Regions from separate parts of the Flexivirga oryzae genome, predicted to be linked through region 3. Evidence: riboswitches for the same ligand, from Rfam matches in the RefSeq annotation. Region 3 holds a riboswitch; each other region holds the start of a gene.

Region 1 (6,860 bases), on a different contig from region 3:
CGTCGATCAGCTCGGCCAGCGGCGCGGGGAGGTCGGCACTCACGTGGTCGGGTCTCCCTGTTCGACCGGGACGCGCACCGCGTTGCCCCACTCCGTCCACGAACCGTCGTAGTTGCGCACCTTGCCGAAGCCCAGCAGGTGCGTCAGCACGAACCAGGTGTGCGAGGAGCGCTCGCCGATCCGGCAGTAGACGACGACGTCCTCGTCCGGTGCCAGCTGCTGCTCCGACTGGTAGAGCCCCTCCAGGTCCGCACGGCTCTTGAACCGGCCGTCCTCACGCGCAGCCTTCGCCCACGGCACCGACCGGGCGCCGGGGATGTGGCCGCCGCGCAGCGAACCCTCCTGCGGGTAGTCGGGCATGTGCAGCAGTTCGCCGCTGAACTCGCCGGGGGAGCGCACGTCGACCATCGCCTTGCCCAGGTGCGCCAGTACGTCGTCCTTGAACGCGCGGATCGGGGCGTCGTCGCGCTGGACGACCGGGTAGTCGGCCTCCTTCGCGGTCGGCACCTCGCGGGTCATCTCGCGGTCCTCGGCCATCCACGCGGACCGGCCGCCGTCGAGCAGCCGGACGTCCTCGTGCCCGAAGAGCGTCATCACCCACAGCGCGTAGGCGGCCCACCAGTTGGACTTGTCGCCGTAGATCACCACGGTGGTGTCGCGGCCGATACCCCGCTCGGACATGACCTTGGCGAACGCCTCTCCGTCGACGAAGTCACGGGTGACCGGGTCGTTCAGGTCGGTGTGCCAATCGAGCTTGAAGCTGCCGGGGATGTGGCCCGTGTCGTAGAGCAGGACGTCCTCGTCGGACTCCAGGACCACCAGGCCGGGGTGGTCACCGGCGAGCTGTTCGGCGAGCCAGCCGGTGGTCACCAGGCGCTCGGGGTGTGCGTAGTCTGCGAGCTCCGCGCTCGAATCCTTGGGGTAAGCCATAACGCAACGTTACGCCCTGGGAGTGGCGGGTCCGCACCCGTGTATGACGACCCGCGCGTGCCGCGCGCCGGCTTCGCCCGAGGGACCGGCTACTGTCGTCACTTCCTCGGCTCCGACGGGCTGGCAGGATGGGGGAATGGTGGGCAGGAAGAAGAGCAGCAAGAAGAAGGGCAAGCAGCCCGTTCCCCTCGACAAGGGGCCGCTCGGGGGAACCGCGCTCAGCCTGTCGCAGCGGCTGATCTCGATCGGCATCGACGGCAAGGCGGGTTTCGACAGCGCCGAACACGTGGCCCGGGCCGCGCTCGAGGACCACCCCGCCGACCGCGAGCGGGCGATCGACAAGGTCGTCTCCCAGCACCGGCGGCTCGCGGCGAGCGCCGGGTTCGTCACCAGCCTCGGCGGATTCGTCACCATGGCGGTCGCGCTGCCGGTCAACCTCACCGGCTTCTACCTGATCAACACCCGGATGGTCGCCGCGATCGCGCACCTGCGCGGCTACGACCTCACCGATCCCGGCACGCGCACCGCCATACTCCTCACCCTGGTGGGCGGCGACGCCGACGACGTGCTCCGCAAGGCCGGCGTCGTGAGCACGGGGCGGCTGGCCAACCTCGCCAGCAGCCAGTTGCCGCCGCCCGCGGTCATGGTGGTCAACAAGGCGGTCGGGTTCCGGCTGATCGGCCAGCTCGGCGACAAACTGTTCACCAAGCTCGGCAAGGGCATCCCGGTGGCCGGCGGCGTCATGGGTGCCGGGCTGGACGCGTTCCTGCTGTCGCGCATCGCCAAGGGTGCCCGGAAGGAATTCCCGCCCACCGAGCGACTGCTGCGCGCCGGGGGACGTTGACATGCCGCGCCTGCCGAGCGTGCGGTGGGCCGCGATGCGGCGCATCTCCGATGCGCTGCAGGAAGCGATCGAGCCGGGTGGGCCGACGATCACCACCCGGGTCGCGTGCCTGCCGCGGATGACCAAGGCGGTCGCGCGCGGCGAATACACCGGCGTCAGCGCGGGGCACCTTGCGTTGCTGGCGGCGGCCGCCGCGTATGTCGTCTCGCCGATCGACCTTTTGCCCGAGGCCCTGGTCGGGGTGGTGGGGCTGGCCGACGACGCCGTGGTGCTGGCCTGGCTGGCGAGCACGCTCACCCGCGACACCGACCGTTTCCTGGAATGGGAGCAGCGGCGCGGCGACACGATCAAGGGCGAGCGGCTGTCCTGACCGCGGCCGTCCACATCCCCCTGCCGGGGTGAGTCGCCCTCCCCAGGCGGTATGACGGGCGCTGTCCGGCCACCCGGCCGCCGTCGCACGCTGCGGTGCATGACCTCCAGCGTGCACGGCATCGGCGAGATCGTCGCCTACCTGCCCTACAACCTCGGCTTCGTCCCCCGGCACTGTCTTGTCGTGATCGGCATCCGCGCCGGGCACATCTGCCTCACCGCCCGGTGCGACCGGCCCACCAGCGCCGAGGTCCCCGACGTGGTCGCGCACGTCGTGACCACGTTCGCGCGCAGCGACCCGGACGAGGTCCTGGTGGTCTGTTACGACGGGCTCGGTGCCGCGGACCGGCTCTTCGTGCTGGAGCTGGGCGACTCGCTGCGCGCGATCTCGGCAGACATCTCGCACGTCCTGCTCGTCCAGAACGGGGTGGCGCGGTGGCGTGCCGAGCAGTGTTCCTGTGACATCTGTCCGCGGGAGTGGGCGCCGGTGCCGCCCGCGATCGACGTCGCGCCGGTGGCCGAGCGGGTCGCGCGTGGTGTGGTCCCGGCCGAGCACCGCGCCGACCTGGTTCGACGGCTCGAGGTCCGGCACCCGCTCGTCGCCCGCGCCGTCGAGGCACGGATCACCGCCGGGGAGCCGTTGCCGATCGACACCGCGCAGGCGCTGCCCCGGGTCATGCTCGACGGCCTGACCCCGGTCCACGCGGTGCCGGTCGACACGCTCGCGGCCGCGACCGTCGCCGTCGGCTCGATCACGATCCGCGACCAGGTGCTGTCCTGGCTGATGCCCGACTTCCTGCCCGGGGAGCTGATCGACGTGGACGCGCCGATCGATCCGCACCACCTGGGCCTGCCACCCATGTGGTTGCGGGAGGTCGACTCGTTCGACGATCCGGTGGCGACCCTCGGTCAACGACTGGAGGACTGGGTGGCATGCATCCCACCGCCCCGCAGTGTGCCGGTGCTGATGCTGCTCGCCGGCATCCGCTGGACCAGCGGCAACGGCGCGCTGGCCTCGATCGCGGTCGCACGGGCGCTCGAGATCGACCGGCACTGCCGTCTCGCGCTGCTTTTCGCGCAGGCGCTGAACGCCGGGCTGCGTCCGGGCGACGGTGAACAGCGACCGGCCTGACACCACCGGGGCGCGGACCGGCGAACGCTGCCCGCCCCGTGAGACGCACCCGGCGACCACTTCGACGTGGTCCCGCGATTTTGCTACCGTCATACCCGTCATGAGTCCCAGCGTCCGCTGATTTCGGCGGACACAGCCCCGGCTGGCTGGGCGGCAACCCTCCACCGCGGTGGGGTGCCCCGGGTGAGGACAAGGTCGACCGCACCATGCGGTTCGGCAAGCGCGGGGCCACCTGGCCCCTTGGGGCTCGAGGAGTGGCAGGTGACCGTCATACACCCGGCGACGCGATGGTGTGCACCGCCGCACGACGCGAATCCCGACGCGCGCGCGATCCGGTTGACCGACGTCGTCCTGGAGAGCGGCAAGGTCCTGCCCGAGGTCGTCGTCACGTTCCAGACCTGGGGACGTCTCGCACCCGGAGCCGACAACGCGGTCCTCGTCGAGCACGCGCTCACCGGCGACTCCCACGTCGAGGGCGAGGCGGGTCCCGGCCAGCCGACGCCCGGCTGGTGGCCCGGGCTGATCGGTCCCGGCCGGCCGCTGGACACCGACGAGTTGTTCGTCGTCGCGATGAACGTGCTCGGCGGCTGCCGCGGCACCACCGGACCCGGTTCGATCGCCCCCGACGGGAAGCCGTGGGGTTCGCGTTTCCCGCGAACCACGATCCGTGACCAGGTGACGGTCGAGGCGGCCGTCGCGAACGAGCTGGGCATCGACGCCTGGTTCCTGGTGCTCGGCGGGTCCATGGGCGGTATGCGCGCCGTCGAATGGGCCGCCGGCCACCCGGACCGGACCCGGTCGGCGCTCATCCTGGCCAGCGCCGCCCACGCGACCGCCGACCAGATCGCCTGGGGCCAGGCACAGAACCTCGCCATCACGTCCGACCCGGACTTCGTCGGCGGCGACTACTACGGCACCGGCCGGTTCCCGGCCGCCGGCCTGGGGATCGCCCGCCGCATCGCGCACACGACCTACCGCAGCGCCGACGAGCTCAACGACCGCTTCGGCACGCGTGCCCAGGTCGGCGAGGACCCGTTGTGTGACGGCCGGTTCGCGGTCGAGAGCTATCTGGACCACCAGGCGGGGAAACTCGTCGGGCGCTTCGACGCGGGTGCCTACGTGCAGCTCACCGCCGCCATGGCCACCCATGACGTGACCCGTGGGCGGGGGAGCCTGGTGGAGGTTCTCGGCTCCTACCAGGGGCTGCTGCGGGTCGCGGCCGTCGACACCGACCGGCTCTTCCCGGCGGCGCTGTCCGAGGAGATGGTTGCGGCATACGGACGAGGGCACGTCCGGATGATGCGCTCGGGTCACGGACACGACGGTTTCCTCATCGAGACCGAGCAGGTGGGTGCCATCGTGACCGAGACGGTGGCGGACGCCCGTGGACACCGATGGCCGGTGCGCGCAGCCGGCTGACGTGACCCAGGTCACCGAACGGCGTGCCCCTGCGTGGCGGCCGTCCGGTAGCGTCGGCGTTACCCCTCGGATCGGGGGTGTGCCGGAAGAGGTGATCGCACAGTGGCTGTCGTCGTGGGATACGTGCCGACCAAGGAGGGCGCGGCGGCGCTGCGGCGCGCGGCATCCGAAGCAGTGGTGCGCGGGACCCCGCTGGTCGTCCTGGACTCGGCCCGTTCCGACGGGGAGGACCAGGCCCCGGACGCACACGCACAACTGGAGGCGCTCGCCGAGCAGGACGTCAGTTACGAGGTCCGCACGGTCGCGCCCGGGCAGGACGCGACCGACGAACTGCTGCGGATCGCCGAGGACGAGTCCGCGGATCTGCTGGTGATCGGGCTGCGGCGCCGGTCACCGGTCGGCAAGCTGATCCTGGGGGCGAACGCGCAGCGGATCCTGCTCGACGCGGCGTGTCCGGTGCTTGCGGTCAAGCCTTCTGAATAGGCCTCAGCGAGGCGGATCTGCCTGCGGCCCAGCAGTTTTCGGGTGCGTGCACACGCCACGCCGAGGGGCGGCGACGGGGCGATGGAATGTTCTGTGCCCAGACTCGTTTTATAATGGTGAGGAAGTGCTCGCGGCCGGGTCGGACCAGCCCGGTTTCGCGATCGCGTCGCAACCCCAACCTCGGTCGGCCGTCCTCCTCGGACGGCAGCGTAGTGATGTCCGTATACCTGCGGGCCGAAAGTCTTGGAAGGTAGTTGGTGGACCCAGTGTCGAAAACCCCCGGAGCCCCGGCCCTGCCGGCGGAATTCGCGCATCCCGCGCTGCAACAGTTGATGGCCGCCGGCCTTGCGAACGGCTCGATCGACAGCACGCAGCTGAAGGATGCACTGGAGGTCAGTGAGATCGCTCCGCAGCGGATGAAGACCGTGCTGCGGGCGCTGGACGAGCAGGGCATCGCGGTGACTCTGGACACCGAGCACGCGGCGCGCGCGGTCGCGACCACGACGACACGACGCGGCACCAGCCAGAAGGCGGCAGCCAAGAGCACCGCGAAGAAGCCGGCGGACGACACGAGCGACGAGAAGCCGGCTGCCAAGAAGGCCGCGGCCAAGAAGGCTCCCGGCGCCTCCGCCGAGGACGAGGCCGCTGCCGAGAAACCGGCCGCCAAGAAGGCGGCGGCGAAGAAGACCACCGCCAAGAAGACCGCCGCCGGCCGCAAGAAGGCCGATGACGACGAGGCCGACGCCAAGAGCGACGAGGAGAACGAGTCCGACGCTTTCGTCATCCGTCAGGACGACGAGGACGACGCACCCGCACAGCAGGTCGTGACCGCCGGTGCGACCGCCGACCCGGTCAAGGACTACCTCAAGCAGATCGGCAAGGTCGCCCTGCTCAACGCCGAGCAGGAGGTCGAGCTCGCCAAGCGCATCGAGGCCGGTCTGTTCGCCGAGGAGAAGCTCAACTCGGGCGAGAAGATCGAGATGAAGCTCAAGCGCGAGCTGTGGTGGATCGCGCAGGACGGCAAGAAGGCCAAGAACCACCTGCTCGAGGCCAACCTGCGACTGGTCGTCTCGCTCGCCAAGCGCTACACGGGCCGCGGCATGCTCTTCCTGGACCTGATCCAGGAGGGCAACCTCGGTCTGATCCGTGCGGTCGAGAAGTTCGACTACACCAAGGGCTACAAGTTCTCCACCTACGCGACGTGGTGGATCCGGCAGGCGATCACCCGCGCGATGGCCGACCAGGCGCGCACCATCCGTATCCCGGTGCACATGGTCGAGGTCATCAACAAGCTGGCCCGTGTCCAGCGGCAGATGCTGCAGGACCTCGGTCGCGAACCCACTCCGGAGGAGCTCGCCAAGGAGCTCGACATGACCCCGGAGAAGGTCGTCGAGGTGCAGAAGTACGGCCGCGAGCCGATCTCGCTGCACACCCCGCTCGGCGAGGACGGCGACAGCGAGTTCGGTGACCTCATCGAGGACTCCGAGGCCGTCGTGCCGGCCGACGCGGTCAGCTTCACCCTGCTGCAGGAGCAACTGCACTCGGTGCTCGACACCCTGTCCGAGCGCGAGGCCGGCGTCGTGTCGATGCGCTTCGGGCTCACCGACGGTCAGCCGAAGACGCTGGACGAGATCGGCAAGGTCTACGGCGTCACCCGCGAGCGGATCCGCCAGATCGAGTCCA
Region 2 (6,860 bases), on a different contig from region 3:
GCACCGGCGAGGACCACGGTCATCCACGCACCCAGGAACAGCCCGAAACCACCCGTGCCGGCGCGGGTCGACATGGCCGCAGCCGTCATCAGCAACAGCGCCACCACCAGCACGATCACCACTCCCGCGAGGAAGGCGGTCGTCTGGTCGCCGTTGCCCACACCGAGCCACGGCAGCAGGGCCAGTCGGCTGGTGAAGAAACCGGTGAAGGTCCGGCCGTCGTGGCTCACGTCGTGCAAAGTCGTCTGATACCCGGCGAACGACGTGGCGACGGCGACCAATGCCGCGACGACGGCGCCGACCAGCGCCGCCGGGAAACCGCCGGAACCCCGGTCGGCCGGCAGCATCGGGGCGCCATACGGGGCAGTCGACTGTGGGGGCTGCTGGTAGCCGGGCCCCGGCCGATACCCGGGCTGGGCCGGCTGCGCAGGCCGCTGGTAGCCGCCCTGGGCGGGGCCCTGCGGGCGCTGCGGTGGCGCCGCGGGCGCACCGAACGGCGGGGTGTTGCCGGTCCGCTGACCGGGCCGGTCGCTCGACTGCGCACGACCGGTGTCCCGGCGGATCTCCTGGGTGCGGTCTTCGTCGTCGGTCATTGCTCGCTCTCCCCGCGGTCGGCTGCTTCCCGTGTGTGCTGGAACCGTGCCAGTGTGAGGCCCATCAGCCGCGCCACCACGAGTGCAACATAGTTCAACCCGGCCAACTGCTCCAGCATCATCACCGACCGGGCATGCCCGCCGCCCGGCACGATGTCCGACAGTCCGGTGTTGGTCATCGTCGTGAACGACAGGAAGAGCAACTCGACCCAGTTCAGCTCGCCGTGCTGCCCGGAGGCGAACTGGCCTGTGCCCCAGATGAGTTGGACGATGTCGTAGGTGTAGGCGAAACCCCACGCGACGACCGTGAAACACGCTCCGGTGGCGAAGAGCTCGTCCCGGCTGACATGGGTGTCGGCGAACATGTACCGGATGAGCGCATACGCCGTGTAGAAGTAGAACAACGCGTGCGTGACGTCGGACGCGAGTGCCAGCGGGTCGTTGTCGGGCACCAACGCCGTCAGGACGGTGAGTATGACGGCAGGCGACCCGATGCACACCGAGATCCAGGTGAGCGCGGGCGTCAGCCGCACCGCTGCGACGGCGACGCCGAGCACGACGAGCTGGAAGAGCGAGAAGAACGTTCGCCCGGCAGAGGATTCGGTGGTGAACGGGTAGACCAGGATGCCGAGCAGCTGCACGGCCAGCAGTACGGCGGACGGCAGCGCGCGGACCCGCTGCAGCAGGTTGCCGCGCGGCGCCGGCGTCAGTCCCTGCGATCGGTGAGTTGCCACGCGTCTTCGCTGTCGCCGGCGTCCCCGGTGTCGGCGGCGGCGTCATACGGCTGCTCGGCGCCGGGCGGGTCCTCACCGCGCAGCAGCGCCAGGGTCGTCGGCAGGTCGTCGGGCTTGACCAGCACGTCGCGTGCCTTCGAACCCTCCGACGGGCCGACGATGCCGCGGCTCTCCATCAGGTCCATCAGCCGGCCGGCCTTGGCGAAGCCGACCCGCAGCTTGCGCTGCAGCATCGACGTCGAACCGAACTGGCTGTTGACCACGAGCTCGGCGGCCTGCAGCAGCAGGTCGAGGTCGTCGCCGATGTCCTCGTCGATCTCCTTCTTGGGCGCCGAGACCTGCACGTCGTCGCGGTAGACCGGCTTGAGCTGCTCGCGGACGTGCGAAACCACCTCTTGCACTTCGGTTTCGGTGACCCAGGCACCCTGGACGCGCATCGGTTTGGAGGCGCCCATCGGCAGGAACAGCGCGTCACCCTGACCGATCAGCTTCTCGGCACCCGGCTGGTCGAGCACGACCCGCGAGTCGGCCAGCGACGAGGTGGCGAACGCCATCCGGCTGGGCACATTGGCCTTGATCAGACCGGTGACCACGTCCACCGACGGCCGCTGGGTGGCCAGCACCAGGTGGATGCCGGCGGCACGCGCCAGCTGGGTGATGCGGACGATCGACTCCTCGACGTCACGCGGCGCGACCATCATCAGGTCGGCGAGTTCGTCGACGATGACCAGCAGGTAGGGGTAGGTCTGCATCACCCGCTGCGACCCCGGCGGCGGCGTCACCTTGCCGGCCCGCACCGCCTTGTTGAAGTCGTCGATGTGCTTGTAGCCGAACGCGGCGAGATCGTCATACCGCGTGTCCATCTCGCGCACGACCCACTGCAGCGCCTCGGCGGCCTTCTTGGGGCTGGTGATGATCGGGGTGATCAGGTGCGGAATGCCTTCGTATGCCGTCAGTTCGACGCGTTTGGGGTCGACCAGGACCATCCGGACCTCGTCCGGGGTCGCGCGCATCATGATCGAGGTGATCATCGAGTTGACGAACGACGACTTACCGGCGCCGGTGGCACCGGCGACCAGCAGGTGCGGCATCTTCGCGAGGTTGGCGATCACGTAACCGCCCTCGACGTCCTTGCCGACGCCCATCACCATCGGGTGCGGGTTGCCGCGGGCGGCGCCGCTGCGCAGCACGTCGCCGAGGCTGACCTTCTCGCGGTCGGTGTTGGGGATCTCGATGCCGATCGCGGACTTGCCCGGGATCGGCGACAGGATGCGGACGTCGGCGGACGCGACGGCATACGCGATGTTCTTGGAGAGGGCGGTGACGCGTTCGACCTTGGTGCCCTGGCCGAGCTCGACCTCGTAGCGGGTGACGGTCGGGCCACGGCTGAAGCCGGTGACCTGGGCGTCGACACCGAACGAGTCCAGTGTCTGGGTCAGCGCCTCGACCACGCGGTCGTTGGCGGCCGAGCGTGCCTTCGGCGTGGTGCCGGGCTTCAGCACTTCGTTCGAGGGCAGCGTGTAGGTGACGTCGCCGGCGAGCTGGAGTTGCTCGACCCGCTGCGGCAGCGGGGTGGTCGGGGGTGCCTGCAGCGGTGCCACGGCGACCGACTCCGGCGGTGCGCCCTTGGTGCCGGGCAGCGGCACCGCACGTGCGTCGGCGGCCGGCCGGGCCTCCGGAGTCGTGCTGGGCGGGGTGTCGCAGTCGACGTCGAAGACCTCGCTGTCGCCGGGGTCCTTCTCGCCGGGGCGCAGCACCCGGCCGCTCTTGGTGCGTCGCGGGACGACGGTCGCCGCCTGCTCGAACGGTTCGTCGCCGTCGAGACCGGGGTCGTCCGACTCGTCCTTCTTCGGCTTGCGCCGACGCTTGCGCTTCCCGCCGTCGATCTGGTCGCCGTGCAGGTCCTGGGCGACGGCGTCGACCGGCTCGTCGTCGTCCGAGCCCGGCCCGCCGTGCTCGAAGAGGCGCGCGCGCAGCATCATCAGTCGGGCCGGGATCATCGAGACCGGTGTCGCCGTCATCACCAGCACGCTGAAGATCAACAGGATCGCCAGCAGCGCCATCGCGCCGACCGTGTGCACCGCCGCGACCAACGGACTGCTGGCCATGAAACCGACGATGCCGCCGGCCCCGCGCAGCGCCTTGGTCTGGCTCGGCTGGGGGATGTCCTTGGCGATGCTGGTGATGCCGCACACCGCGATCGCGAAGAGCGCGAGGCCGACCATCACCCGGTTGGTGCCCTGGTCACCGCGCGGTGAGCGCATGAGGTGCACGCCGATCAGGACCAGCACCAGCGGCAGCACGAGCGCGCCGAGCCCGAAGGTCCCGGCGACGATCGCGTGTATGACGTCGCCGACCGCTCCGGTCAGCCCCCACCACTCGCGCGCGGCGATGATGATGGCGGCCGCGACCAGCGCGAAGCCGAGGCCGTCGCGCCGCAACTCCGGCTCGAGGTCGCGCGCGGAGTGCCCGACCCGACGGGCCGCGCCCCCTGCGACGTGCGCGACACCCATCCAGGTGCCCTTCGCGGCGCGCAACGGCAGCGGCAGGCCACCGCTCGCGGGCTTGCCGCCGGACCGTGCCTTGGCCGGCGACTTCTTCGCAGGTGGGCGCGTGGAACTGCGTCCGGACGACGGCCGGGAACGCGAGCCGGACCCGCTGGACCCGGATTTGCTCCGGGTCGCACGCGTGGTCGCCTGCGACGATGACGAACGAGTAGGCACCCAAACACCGTACGCGAGAGTCCCACCAGCCTCATACGAAACACGCCGCTCGGTCGGGCGGCGCCTTCCCCGGGCATACGTCGCCCCAGTGGGGACTCCCGCACGCCCCGGGCCGGTTTCCCGGTCATAGCTCGCCCCAGGGGCGACTCCGGCACGCCCCTCGCCGCATTTCCGGTCATAACTCCCCCCAGTGGCGACTCCCGCACGCCCCGGGCCACCACACCCGGGCATACGTCGCCCCAGTGGGGACTCCGGCACGCCCCGGGCCGCCATACCCGGCCATACGTCGCCCCAGTGGCGACTCCGGCACGCCCCCGGGTTGACGCCGACCACCCGGGTTCGGCTACATTTGCCACCAGGTCACGAGTCTCAGCGTCAAGCCCCGGCTAGCTGAGCGGCAACCCTCCAACCGCGGTGGGGTGCTCCGGGTGACGACCGGGCCGACGTGCAGACACGCCGGCAAGCGCGGATCGGCCCTGCACTTGCGCCATCGTCGATCCCTGGATCGACGAAGGAGCAGCACCTTGAGCATCACCATCGACCCCCGGCAGGACACTGCCCAGCACCGGTTCGGCATCCCGGAGACCACCGCACCCGCCCCGAAGCGCTCCGGCGAGGGCCTGCCGCAGACCATCTCCGCCGACCTCGGCGTCCCGACGGTGCACCGGACCGTCACCGACTACGCCAACTTCGACCACGGTGCGACCACCCCGGCGCTGCTGCAGGTGGCCGACGCGGTCACCAAGGTCCAGCGACGCTACGGCTCGGTGCATCGCGGTGCGGGCTACGCCAGCCGCGTCACGACCGGCTGGTTCGAGGCGGCCCGGGCCGAGGTGGCCGACTTCGTCGGGGCACGCGCCGACGACCAGGTCGTCTTCACCCGCAACACCACCGACGCGCTGCGGTTGCTCGCGCACTGCGTCCCGCAGGACGCACAGGTCTTCGCCTGGGAGTCCGCACACCACGCCGCCGTGCTCCCCTGGCCGGGGTCGCGCACCACCCGGCTGCCGGTGCCGACCAGCACCCCGCACGCCGCGCAGCTGCTGCGCGAAGCACTGCAGCACTCCCCCTCGACCACCAACCTGGTCGTCATCACCGGTGCCTGCAACGTCACCGGTGAGATCTGGCCGGTGGCCGAACTCGTCGCAGTGGCACAGGAGTTCGGCGCCCGGACGGTGCTCGATGCCGCGCAGTACGCACCCCACGTCGCGCTCGACATCGCCGCCCTGGGCGTCGACTGGGTGGCCTTCTCCGGTCACAAGCTCTATGCCCCGTATGGCGCAGGCGTGCTCGCCGGCCGCACCGACTGGCTGGACGCCGCGGACCCCTACCTGCCGGCCGGTGGCGCGACCGCCCGGGTCCACCGCGACCACACCCAGTGGCACCGCGGTCCGGCCCGGCACGAGGGCGGCACCCCGAACGCGGTCGGCGCCGTCGCGATCGCGGCCGCCTGCGCCACCCTGCGCTCGAACCGCACGACCATCGCCGCGCACGAGGCGCAGCTGTACGCACGCCTGCACGCGGGCCTCGCCGCCATCCCCGGCGTGCGGATCCTGGCGGCGCTGGGCGACCGGCCCAACGTCGGTGTCGTGACGTTCACCGTCGACGGTTACGAACCGTCACTGGTCTCCCAGGTGCTCGCGGACGAGCACGCCATCGCCGTGCGGGACGGCCGGTTCTGCGCCCACCTGCTGTGTGACGCGATCGCCGGCGACGATGCCACCGCGATCCGCGCCAGCCTCGGCCTGGCGACCACCGGCGAACACGTCGACCGGTTGGTGTCGGCCGTGCGCCGGCTGGTCGAGCACGGACCCGCGCTGTCCTACGTGCACACCGGCGACGGCTGGTCCGCACCGGCAGACCCCCGGGATCTGGCCGAACCACTGCCCTGGTGACGCGCCGGGGCGGCATACCCGGCGGTGGGCGCCGTGACGAATGTGACGCACGCGACACGATTTCCTGTGACCTTCGCAACACTTCCCAAAAAAGTCACGAAATGGTCACGACTGAACTTGGAAATCGTCGCCGGACCACGTAGCTTCGAACATCGGTGGTTCAAACCTCGTCCCCTGGCGAAGGTCAGATCCATCCCCGGAGCCGTGCAACCCGGCACAGTTCCGGTCTTGGCCTGTGGCCCGCTGCGCACAACCTCGTCGAGCGGCCATCGAAGCCCGGGACGGTCCCGGAGGCCCGACGAGGACGGGGAACCCAACTTCGGCCGTGCCACGGCCTTGGGGTGAGAGCAGGCCTCCTGGCCTGCCGGGCACCTGACAGCCCGACCCGACAGCTAACCCCGCAAGCGCACGTCAGGAGAGGAATCAATGGACCTCAGCACGAACATCAGCCGCAAGACCCGCGTCGCCGGCATCGGGGTTGCCGCCGCCGCAGCCCTCGCCGCAGCCGGCGTCGCCACCGCGAGTGACGCGCACGCCGCCTCGTGGAGCACCTGGGACGCCGTCGCCGCCTGTGAGAGCGGTGGCAACTGGGCCATCAACACCGGCAACGGTTTCTACGGTGGCCTGCAGTTCACGCACCAGACCTGGATCGGCTACGGCGGCGGCGCTTACGCGTACAACGCCAACCTGGCCAGCAAGTCGGCGCAGATCGCCATCGCCGAGAAGGTGCTCGCTTCGCAGGGCCCCGGCGCCTGGCCGGTCTGCTCGGTGCGCGCGGGCCTGACCCGTGGCGGTGCGCCCGCCACGACGCCGGCACCGGCACCGAAGGCGTCGACGCCCACCTACACGGCGCCCAAGAAGACCTATACCGCGCCGAAGAGGACCTACACCGCGCCGAAGGTGTCGCGCTCCAAC
Region 3 (6,860 bases):
ACGGCGTCCACGTTGCCGGCGTGTTGATCTGTGGTCATGATCCGTGTCCTCCCGTGATCAGAACGTTGGTGTGGGGTTGAGCTGTGACTTGGTGATGACGGATGAGCCGACCTTCCACTTCGCGAAGATCTTGGCGTAGGTGCCGTCCTTGATGAGGTCGTTGATGGCCGCCGTGATTGCCGGCGCGATCGGCGACTTGCGGGCCGTCACGAAGCCCACGGGTGTCTGGGCGACCTGGCCGAGGTACTTGGTGCCCGGGATCTTCTGGACGACCACCTTCTGGCTGAGGGTGGGTCCGAAGAAGACGTCCACCTTGCCGTTCTGCAGGCCGAGGTAGATGGGCGCGGTGTCCGAGAAGTACTGGACCTGGTACGGCTTCTTCCCAGCGGCGGCGCACTGCGGCGCGAAGTCGGTCAGCAGTTTCTGGAAGGTCGTGCCGCTGGTGGTGGCGACCTTCAGACCGCACACGTCGAGCAGGGTCTTCACCTTGTTGATCTTGACGCTCTTGCTGCCGATGAAGGCTTGGCCGTCGTTCAGGTAGGTCGCGAAGTCGACGACCTTCTCGCGCTCCTTGGTCACGCCGAAATTGCCTTGCCCGACTTGGTATTTGCCGCTCTGGACACCCGGGATGATCGTCTGGAAGGTGCCCGTCTCGACCTGCCAGGTGATCCCGAGCTTCTTGGCGAGTGCGGCGCGGATGTCGAGATCCAGCCCGACCTCCTTGCCATCGACGATCCCGGCGTGCGGGAGACCGGAGGTCCCGGTGACCTGGGTGGTCCCCAAGGTCAGCTTTCCGCTCTTGACGACGTCCTTGGGCAACAACTTCCGGGCAGCAGGATCGACGGTGATCTTGGCGGCGTAGTCCGCGGCGGCGGCGACGTCCTTGCCGCCACCGGCTGCTGTGGCCGGCGACGATCCCCCGCTCGAGGACGAGCCGCACGCGGCGAGGCTCGCGGTGACGCCGACAACGGCAAAGGCGCTGAGCCCGCGTCGGACCCGGGTTGCTGATCGGTACTTGCTGTGCGTGTTCATGTCGTTCTCCGTGGGTGAGTGCTGTCAGAGCACCGCGGCGAGGAAGGCGCGGGCTCGTTCGTTGTCTGTGTGGTCCAGGACTTCGGTGGGTGGACCCTGTGCCACGATCTGTCCCCCGTCGAGGAAGACAAGTTGATCTGCGACCTCACGGGCGAAGCCGATCTCGTGCGTGACGATTGCCATCGTGATTCCCGTGGTCGCGAGCTGCTTCACGACAGCGAGCACTTCGCCCACGAGTTCCGGGTCCAGTGCGCTGGTCGGTTCGTCGAACAGGATCAGCCGTGGGTCGCGAGCGAGCGCCCGCGCGATCGCCACGCGCTGTTGCTGTCCGCCGGAAAGCTCGCTCGGGTAGGCACCCTCGCGGCCGGCGAGGCCGACACGGGCGAGCAGCTCGGCCGAGCGTCGACGGGCGGCCGCCGATCCGACGCCGGCCGCGAGTTGGCCTTCGGCGATGTTCTGGGCCGCCGTCCGGTGGCCGAAGAGGTTGAACTGCTGGAAGACCATTCCGATGGATGCGCGTTGCCGGGCCACGTCACGCGAGCTGCGTTCGCGCAGCTTGCCACCCTCCGGTCGGTAGCCGATGATCTCGCCGCCGACCTGCACATAACCGGCGTCCGGGCGTTCGAGGTGGTTGATGCACCGCAGCAACGTCGACTTGCCCGATCCGGACGGCCCGATGATCGCGGTGACGCTCCCGGCAGGTATGTCGAGGTCGATGCCCGAGAGAACCTCCCGGCCCCCGAATGCCTTGTGCAGATTACGTATCCGTACATCCACGCTCTGAGTTGTCGTGGTCGTCATGACGAGGCTCCCTTGCCGGTGCGCCGGTAGCTCAGCAGAGGAAGGGACTGCAGCCAGTGCTGGCCCCACGATCGAGTGCCCGTCGCACCGCGCTTCCCGCGCGCGAAGTGTCGCTCGAGCAGGAACTGACCGATGGACAGCACCGTGGTCAGCACGAGATACCAAATCGTTGCGACGAGGAGGAGAGGAATCACCTTGAAGTTGTCGTTGTAGATCAACTCGGTGGTGCCGAGTAGGTCCTGCACCGCGATCACGCTCACCAGCGACGTGGCCTTCAGCATTCCGATGAGCATGTTCCCGGACGCGGGAATGATGGAGGGCATCGCCTGCGGCAGCACGACCCGGCGGAAAGTGCGCCACTTGGACAGACCGATCGAATGCGCTGCCTCGGTCTGGCCGGCATCGACCGAAAGCAGCCCACCGCGCACGATCTCGGAGGCGAACGCCGCCGCGTCGATCGTCAGCGCGACGTATGCCGCGGCCAACGCCGAGAACAGGTGGGCCGTCTGGAACGAGACGAATTCGGGGCCGAAGGGGATCCCGAAGGACAGTCGCGGGTAGAGGGACGCGATCTCGAACCAGAAGAGCAACTGGACCAGGGGCGGGACCGAACGCACGAACCAGACGAACCCGAAGGAGGCGGTGCGTAATACATGGTTGTCCGACAGGCGGAGCGCGGCGAGGGCGATACCCAGCAGGTACCCACTGACCATCACCGCACCGGTGAGCCAGAGCGTCAGCACGAGCCCACGCAGGATCGCCGTACTCGTGAAGTAGTCACCGACAACATCCCACTCGAAACGCGGGTTGGTGATCACGGTGTTGACCAGCATGGCGAACAGGACGATCGCTACGACCGCCACCACCCACCGGCCGGGACGACGTCTGGCCACCAGCCGGCTGTCTGCCGCAATCGGGTCGGCGGCGTCCGCTCGCTGCGCATCGGGAGGTGCCAACCACTGGTCGGCAAGGACCTGTGCCATTCCGAATTTCCTCACGCTCTCGTCGTTCTCGGGTGTCGCGTGATGGTCGCCGGACACCGGAGGAGCCGCAGCTCCCATCCGTTCCCGGCCGTGCACCGTCGCGCTTATGGGAGCCGCGGGCCGCAGTCCCATCGGGTGGTCACCTGGAGCACCCCGCCGCGGATGGAGGGTTGCCGGACAGCCAGCCAGGGCTTGACGCTGCCGCTCATCACCTGAGCAGAAACATAACTTCTCATTTTTATTAAGGCAACTTTTGGTGATCCTCTATCCATCTGATGGGATATAGCGCCCGACCACACGGAACGACGCCGGTTATCGTGGGGGCCAAACGAGCCGAGGAGGTGACGTCGGTGCAGATCACCGCACGCAGCGACTACGCGGTCCGCAGCGCCCTCGAACTTGCCGCCACCTACCCCCAGCTGATGACGATCGACCGGATCGTGTCCGACCAGGACATGCCGCGCAAGTTCGTCGAGGCGATCCTGAGCCAGCTGCGCCGCAGCGGTATCGTCCAGACACAGCGCGGCTGCGCCGGCGGCTACACCCTCACCCGAGATCCGACGCAGATCTTCGTCGGCGAGATCATTCGCAGCGTCGACGGACCGTTGGCCGAGGTACACGGCGTTCGGCCGCACGAACTCGAATACGAAGGCACCGCAACGCATGTGCCCGAGCTGTGGGTCAGTCTGCGCTCCAGCATGCGCGTCGTCCTCGACACCGTGAGCCTCGCGCAGTTGCTCGCGGGCAGATTTCCGGCCCGGGTCCGGCGGTTCGCAAACGCCGATGACGCCTGGCTGCCTCGCTGAGCGAGCTCCACACAGGACGAATCCCATCCGGTCCGAACGTGATTTAAATCCTACTTAACCGCTATGGATTAGACAGAGCTCGCGGGTCACGTTAGGCTCACAGCAGGTCACGAGAGACAGCGTCAAGCCCTGGCTGGCTGTCCGGCAACCCTCCACCGCGGCGGGGTGCTCCAGGTGATGACCTGGCGGCGCCGCCCGGTGCCGCAAGCGCGAATCCCGGTCCACTCCGCCGGACTTCGGTAGAGACCACTTCGCGACTCCGCATCTGAAACGAAGGTGATGCTGATGTCCAACGACTATCCGATCCATCTCGCAGTCGCTCTCGACGGGGCGGGCTGGCATCCCGCCGCCTGGCGAACGCCCGACGCGGATCCGGCTCGACTCTTCCGTCCGGACTACTGGGTGGGTCTCGTGCAGGAGGCCGAGCGCGGGTTGCTCGACTTCGTCTCCATCGACGACCGTTTCGCGGCCACCCGCGCCGTCGACGGTGAAGCACCCGACGTGGTGCACGGAAACCTCGACTCGGCGCTGATCGCAGCGCGGGTTGCACCCGTCACAGACCGGATCGGCCTGGTGCCGACCGCGATCGCGCCGCACACGGAGCCGTTCCACATCTCCAAGTCGATCGCCACACTCGACTACGTCAGCACCGGCCGCGCCGGGCTCCGGGTCCGGACCAGCGGGGACCCTCGCGAGTTCGCCAACATCGGGCGGCGGACCGCACCGGTCCTGGACGGCAGCTCATCCGAGGCCGCTGTCGCCGAGGCATTCGGCGAGGTCGGCGACTACGTCGAGGTCGTACGGCGACTCTGGGACAGCTGGGAGGACGATGCCGAGATCCGGGACACCGCGACCGGTCGCTTCGTCGACCGGGAGCGCTTGCACTACATAGATTTCGAAAGCCCGAACTTCTCCGTCCGCGGCCCCTCGATCACTCCGCGGCCACCGCAGGGGCAACCACCGGTCGTGCTGCTGGCACACGACGAGCGCGGCTACGCACTCGCCGGGGCGGCCGCCGACCTCGCACTGACGACGCCACGCGACTCCCGGCACGCGGCAGATATCGCAACCCAGGTCAGGCAGCAGACGACCGCGGCCGGGCGTGAGGCGTCACAGGTCCGCGTTCTCGCCGACCTGGTGGTCTTCCTCGAGGCGTCCACCGCTGCTGCCACCGAGCGGAAGAACTCCCTGGACGACCTCGCCGGTGCTGAGTTCGCAAGCGATGCAGCGGTGTTCGTCGGCACGAGCGAAGACCTCGCCGATTTGCTCCTTGAGTGGTCCGCAGCCGGCCTGGACGGTTTCCGCCTGCGCCCCGGCGTGCTGGGGCGGGATCTGGAGCGCATCACCCGGGAACTGGTGCCGAGCCTGCAACGGCGCACTGCGTTCCGGCCGCGCTACACGACCACCACCCTCCGGGAGCATTTCGGGCTCCCACGACCGGCAAATCGCTACGCGGCCGCGTGAACGAACGGAGCCACACATCATGAGCAATCGCAAGCAGGTTCATCTCGGCGCCCACTTCCCCGGTGTCAACAACACGACCGTCTGGAGCGATCCGGCGGCCGGCAGCCACATCGAGTTCGAATCGTTCCGCCAGTTCGCGCAGAGTGCCGAACGCGGCAGATTCGACTTCCTCTTCCTCGCGGAGGGTCTGAGGTTGCGCGAACAGCGTGGCCGGATCTACGACCTCGACGTGGTCGGCCGGCCCGACACGTTCGCGATCCTGGCCGCGATCGCGGCCGTGACCGAGCACCTCGGGGTCGTCGGCACGATCAACTCGACCTTCAACGAACCCTATGAGGTGGCACGGGAGTTCGCGAGCCTGGACCACTTGTCCGACGGGCGCGCAGGATGGAACGTCGTCACGTCGTGGGACGCCTTCACCGGAGAGAACTTCCGCCGCGGTGGCTTCCTCGCCAAGCAGGACCGCTACACGCGAGCGTCATCCTTCCTCGCCGCCGCACGGGAGCTGTGGGACTCGTGGACCGCCGACGATCTGGCGACGGACCCCGCATCCGGCCGGTTCATCACCGACCCCGCCGCGGGCAGCTACACCTACTCCGATCGGCACTTCGACATCGCCGGTCGCTTCAACGGCCCCGCTCCCCGCAGGGCCGACCGGTCATCTTCCAGGCGGGCGACTCCGAGGAAGGTCGCGAGTTCTCGGCGGCGCAGGCCGACGCGATCTTCAGCAGGCACAGCACCTTTGACGCGGGCCAGGAGTTCTACGCCGACGTCAAGCGTCGCCTGCCGAAGTACGGACGCGGCGACGACGACCTGCTCATCCTCCCCGGCGCGACTTTCGTCGTCGGCGACAGCGACCACGAAGCACAGGAGCTGGCACACGTCATACGACGCCAGCAGGTCAGCGGCCAGACCGCCATCAACGTCCTGGAGCAGCTGTGGAACCGGGACCTGTCGGCGTACGACCCCGACGGTCCTCTGCCCGACATCGATCCGGCACCGGGCGAGAACACCCTCGCCCAGGGGCGAGCGAGCGTGCGTCGACACGAGGACGTGCTCGCCACCGCCGCGGAATGGCGAGACCGTGCGTCCGCCGGGAAGCTGTCCATCCGCGAACTGGTCATCGAGGTGACGGGTCGGCAGAGCTTCATCGGCTCCCCACTGAGCATCGCGACCGAACTGAACCACTTCGTGCAGAACGACGCCTGCGACGGGTTCATCCTGGTGCCGCACCTGACTCCGGGCGGGCTCGACCCGTTCGTCGACCGGGTGGTTCCGCTGCTGCAGGAGCTGGGCGTCTACCGCACGTCGTATGACGCCTCGACCCTGCGGGGGAACCTCGGCCTCCCGGCCCTGCGCGAGGCCGCGAGCGCACACGAGGTCGCATCATGACCGGCGCCGCGCGCAACAGCCGGGCCGTCCCGCTGTCCGTGCTCGACCTGGTCCACGTCTCGTCCGGGTCGACCGCCCGCGAGGCGCTGCACAACAGCGTGGACCTGGCGCGACGCGCCGAGGAGTTCGGTTACGCGCGTTACTGGTTCGCCGAACACCACCTGAATCCTGGGGTCGTCGGTGTGTCGCCCGCGCTGACCATCGCACTCGCTGCTGCGGCGACGAACGAGATCCGGGTCGGCGCCGCCGCGGTCCAGATGGGTCACCGCAGTGCGTTGTCGACCGTCGAGGAGTTCGGCCTGCTCGACGCCGCGCACCCGGGCCGGATCGACCTCGGCCTGGGACGCTCGGGAGGACGGCCACCGGCGGACGGTGCACCCGC

Evidence for each region. A riboswitch is a leader RNA that binds a small molecule or an ion and turns the genes downstream of it on or off. The one in region 3 is predicted to bind S-adenosylmethionine.
Region 1: linked by a shared signal. The riboswitch ahead of metX (homoserine O-acetyltransferase MetX) and the one ahead of FHU39_RS21560 (LLM class flavin-dependent oxidoreductase) in region 3 are both predicted to bind S-adenosylmethionine.
Region 2: linked by a shared signal. The riboswitch ahead of FHU39_RS02340 (aminotransferase class V-fold PLP-dependent enzyme) and the one ahead of FHU39_RS21560 (LLM class flavin-dependent oxidoreductase) in region 3 are both predicted to bind S-adenosylmethionine.

Annotation. Positions count from the first base shown of each region.
Region 1 covers NZ_JACHVQ010000001.1:610,680-617,539, forward strand. The annotation lists gene FHU39_RS02825 (SufE family protein) at 1-43, opposite strand, end outside; gene FHU39_RS02830 (sulfurtransferase) at 40-930, opposite strand; gene FHU39_RS02835 (EcsC family protein) at 1,067-1,774, shown strand; gene FHU39_RS02840 (YkvA family protein) at 1,776-2,144, shown strand; gene FHU39_RS02845 (DUF4192 domain-containing protein) at 2,244-3,275, shown strand; SAM riboswitch class IV at 3,372-3,504, shown strand; gene metX (homoserine O-acetyltransferase MetX) at 3,537-4,694, shown strand; gene FHU39_RS02855 (universal stress protein) at 4,797-5,177, shown strand; gene FHU39_RS02860 (RNA polymerase sigma factor) at 5,510-6,860, shown strand, end outside.
Region 2 covers NZ_JACHVQ010000001.1:492,786-499,645, reverse strand. The annotation lists gene FHU39_RS02355 (hypothetical protein) at 1-593, opposite strand, end outside; gene FHU39_RS02350 (ion channel) at 590-1,327, opposite strand; gene FHU39_RS02345 (FtsK/SpoIIIE family DNA translocase) at 1,300-3,840, opposite strand; SAM riboswitch class IV at 4,409-4,522, shown strand; gene FHU39_RS02340 (aminotransferase class V-fold PLP-dependent enzyme) at 4,575-5,945, shown strand; gene FHU39_RS02335 (LysM peptidoglycan-binding domain-containing protein) at 6,372-6,860, shown strand, end outside.
Region 3 covers NZ_JACHVQ010000005.1:131,395-138,254, reverse strand. The annotation lists gene FHU39_RS21585 (DUF1684 domain-containing protein) at 1-38, opposite strand, end outside; gene FHU39_RS21580 (transporter substrate-binding domain-containing protein) at 58-1,032, opposite strand; gene FHU39_RS21575 (amino acid ABC transporter ATP-binding protein) at 1,057-1,833, opposite strand; gene FHU39_RS21570 (amino acid ABC transporter permease) at 1,830-2,816, opposite strand; SAM riboswitch class IV at 2,912-3,029, opposite strand; gene FHU39_RS21565 (Rrf2 family transcriptional regulator) at 3,134-3,622, shown strand; SAM riboswitch class IV at 3,728-3,838, shown strand; gene FHU39_RS21560 (LLM class flavin-dependent oxidoreductase) at 3,908-5,086, shown strand; partial or broken gene FHU39_RS25140 (LLM class flavin-dependent oxidoreductase) at 5,106-5,555, shown strand; gene FHU39_RS25135 (LLM class flavin-dependent oxidoreductase) at 5,603-6,478, shown strand; gene FHU39_RS21550 (LLM class flavin-dependent oxidoreductase) at 6,475-6,860, shown strand, end outside.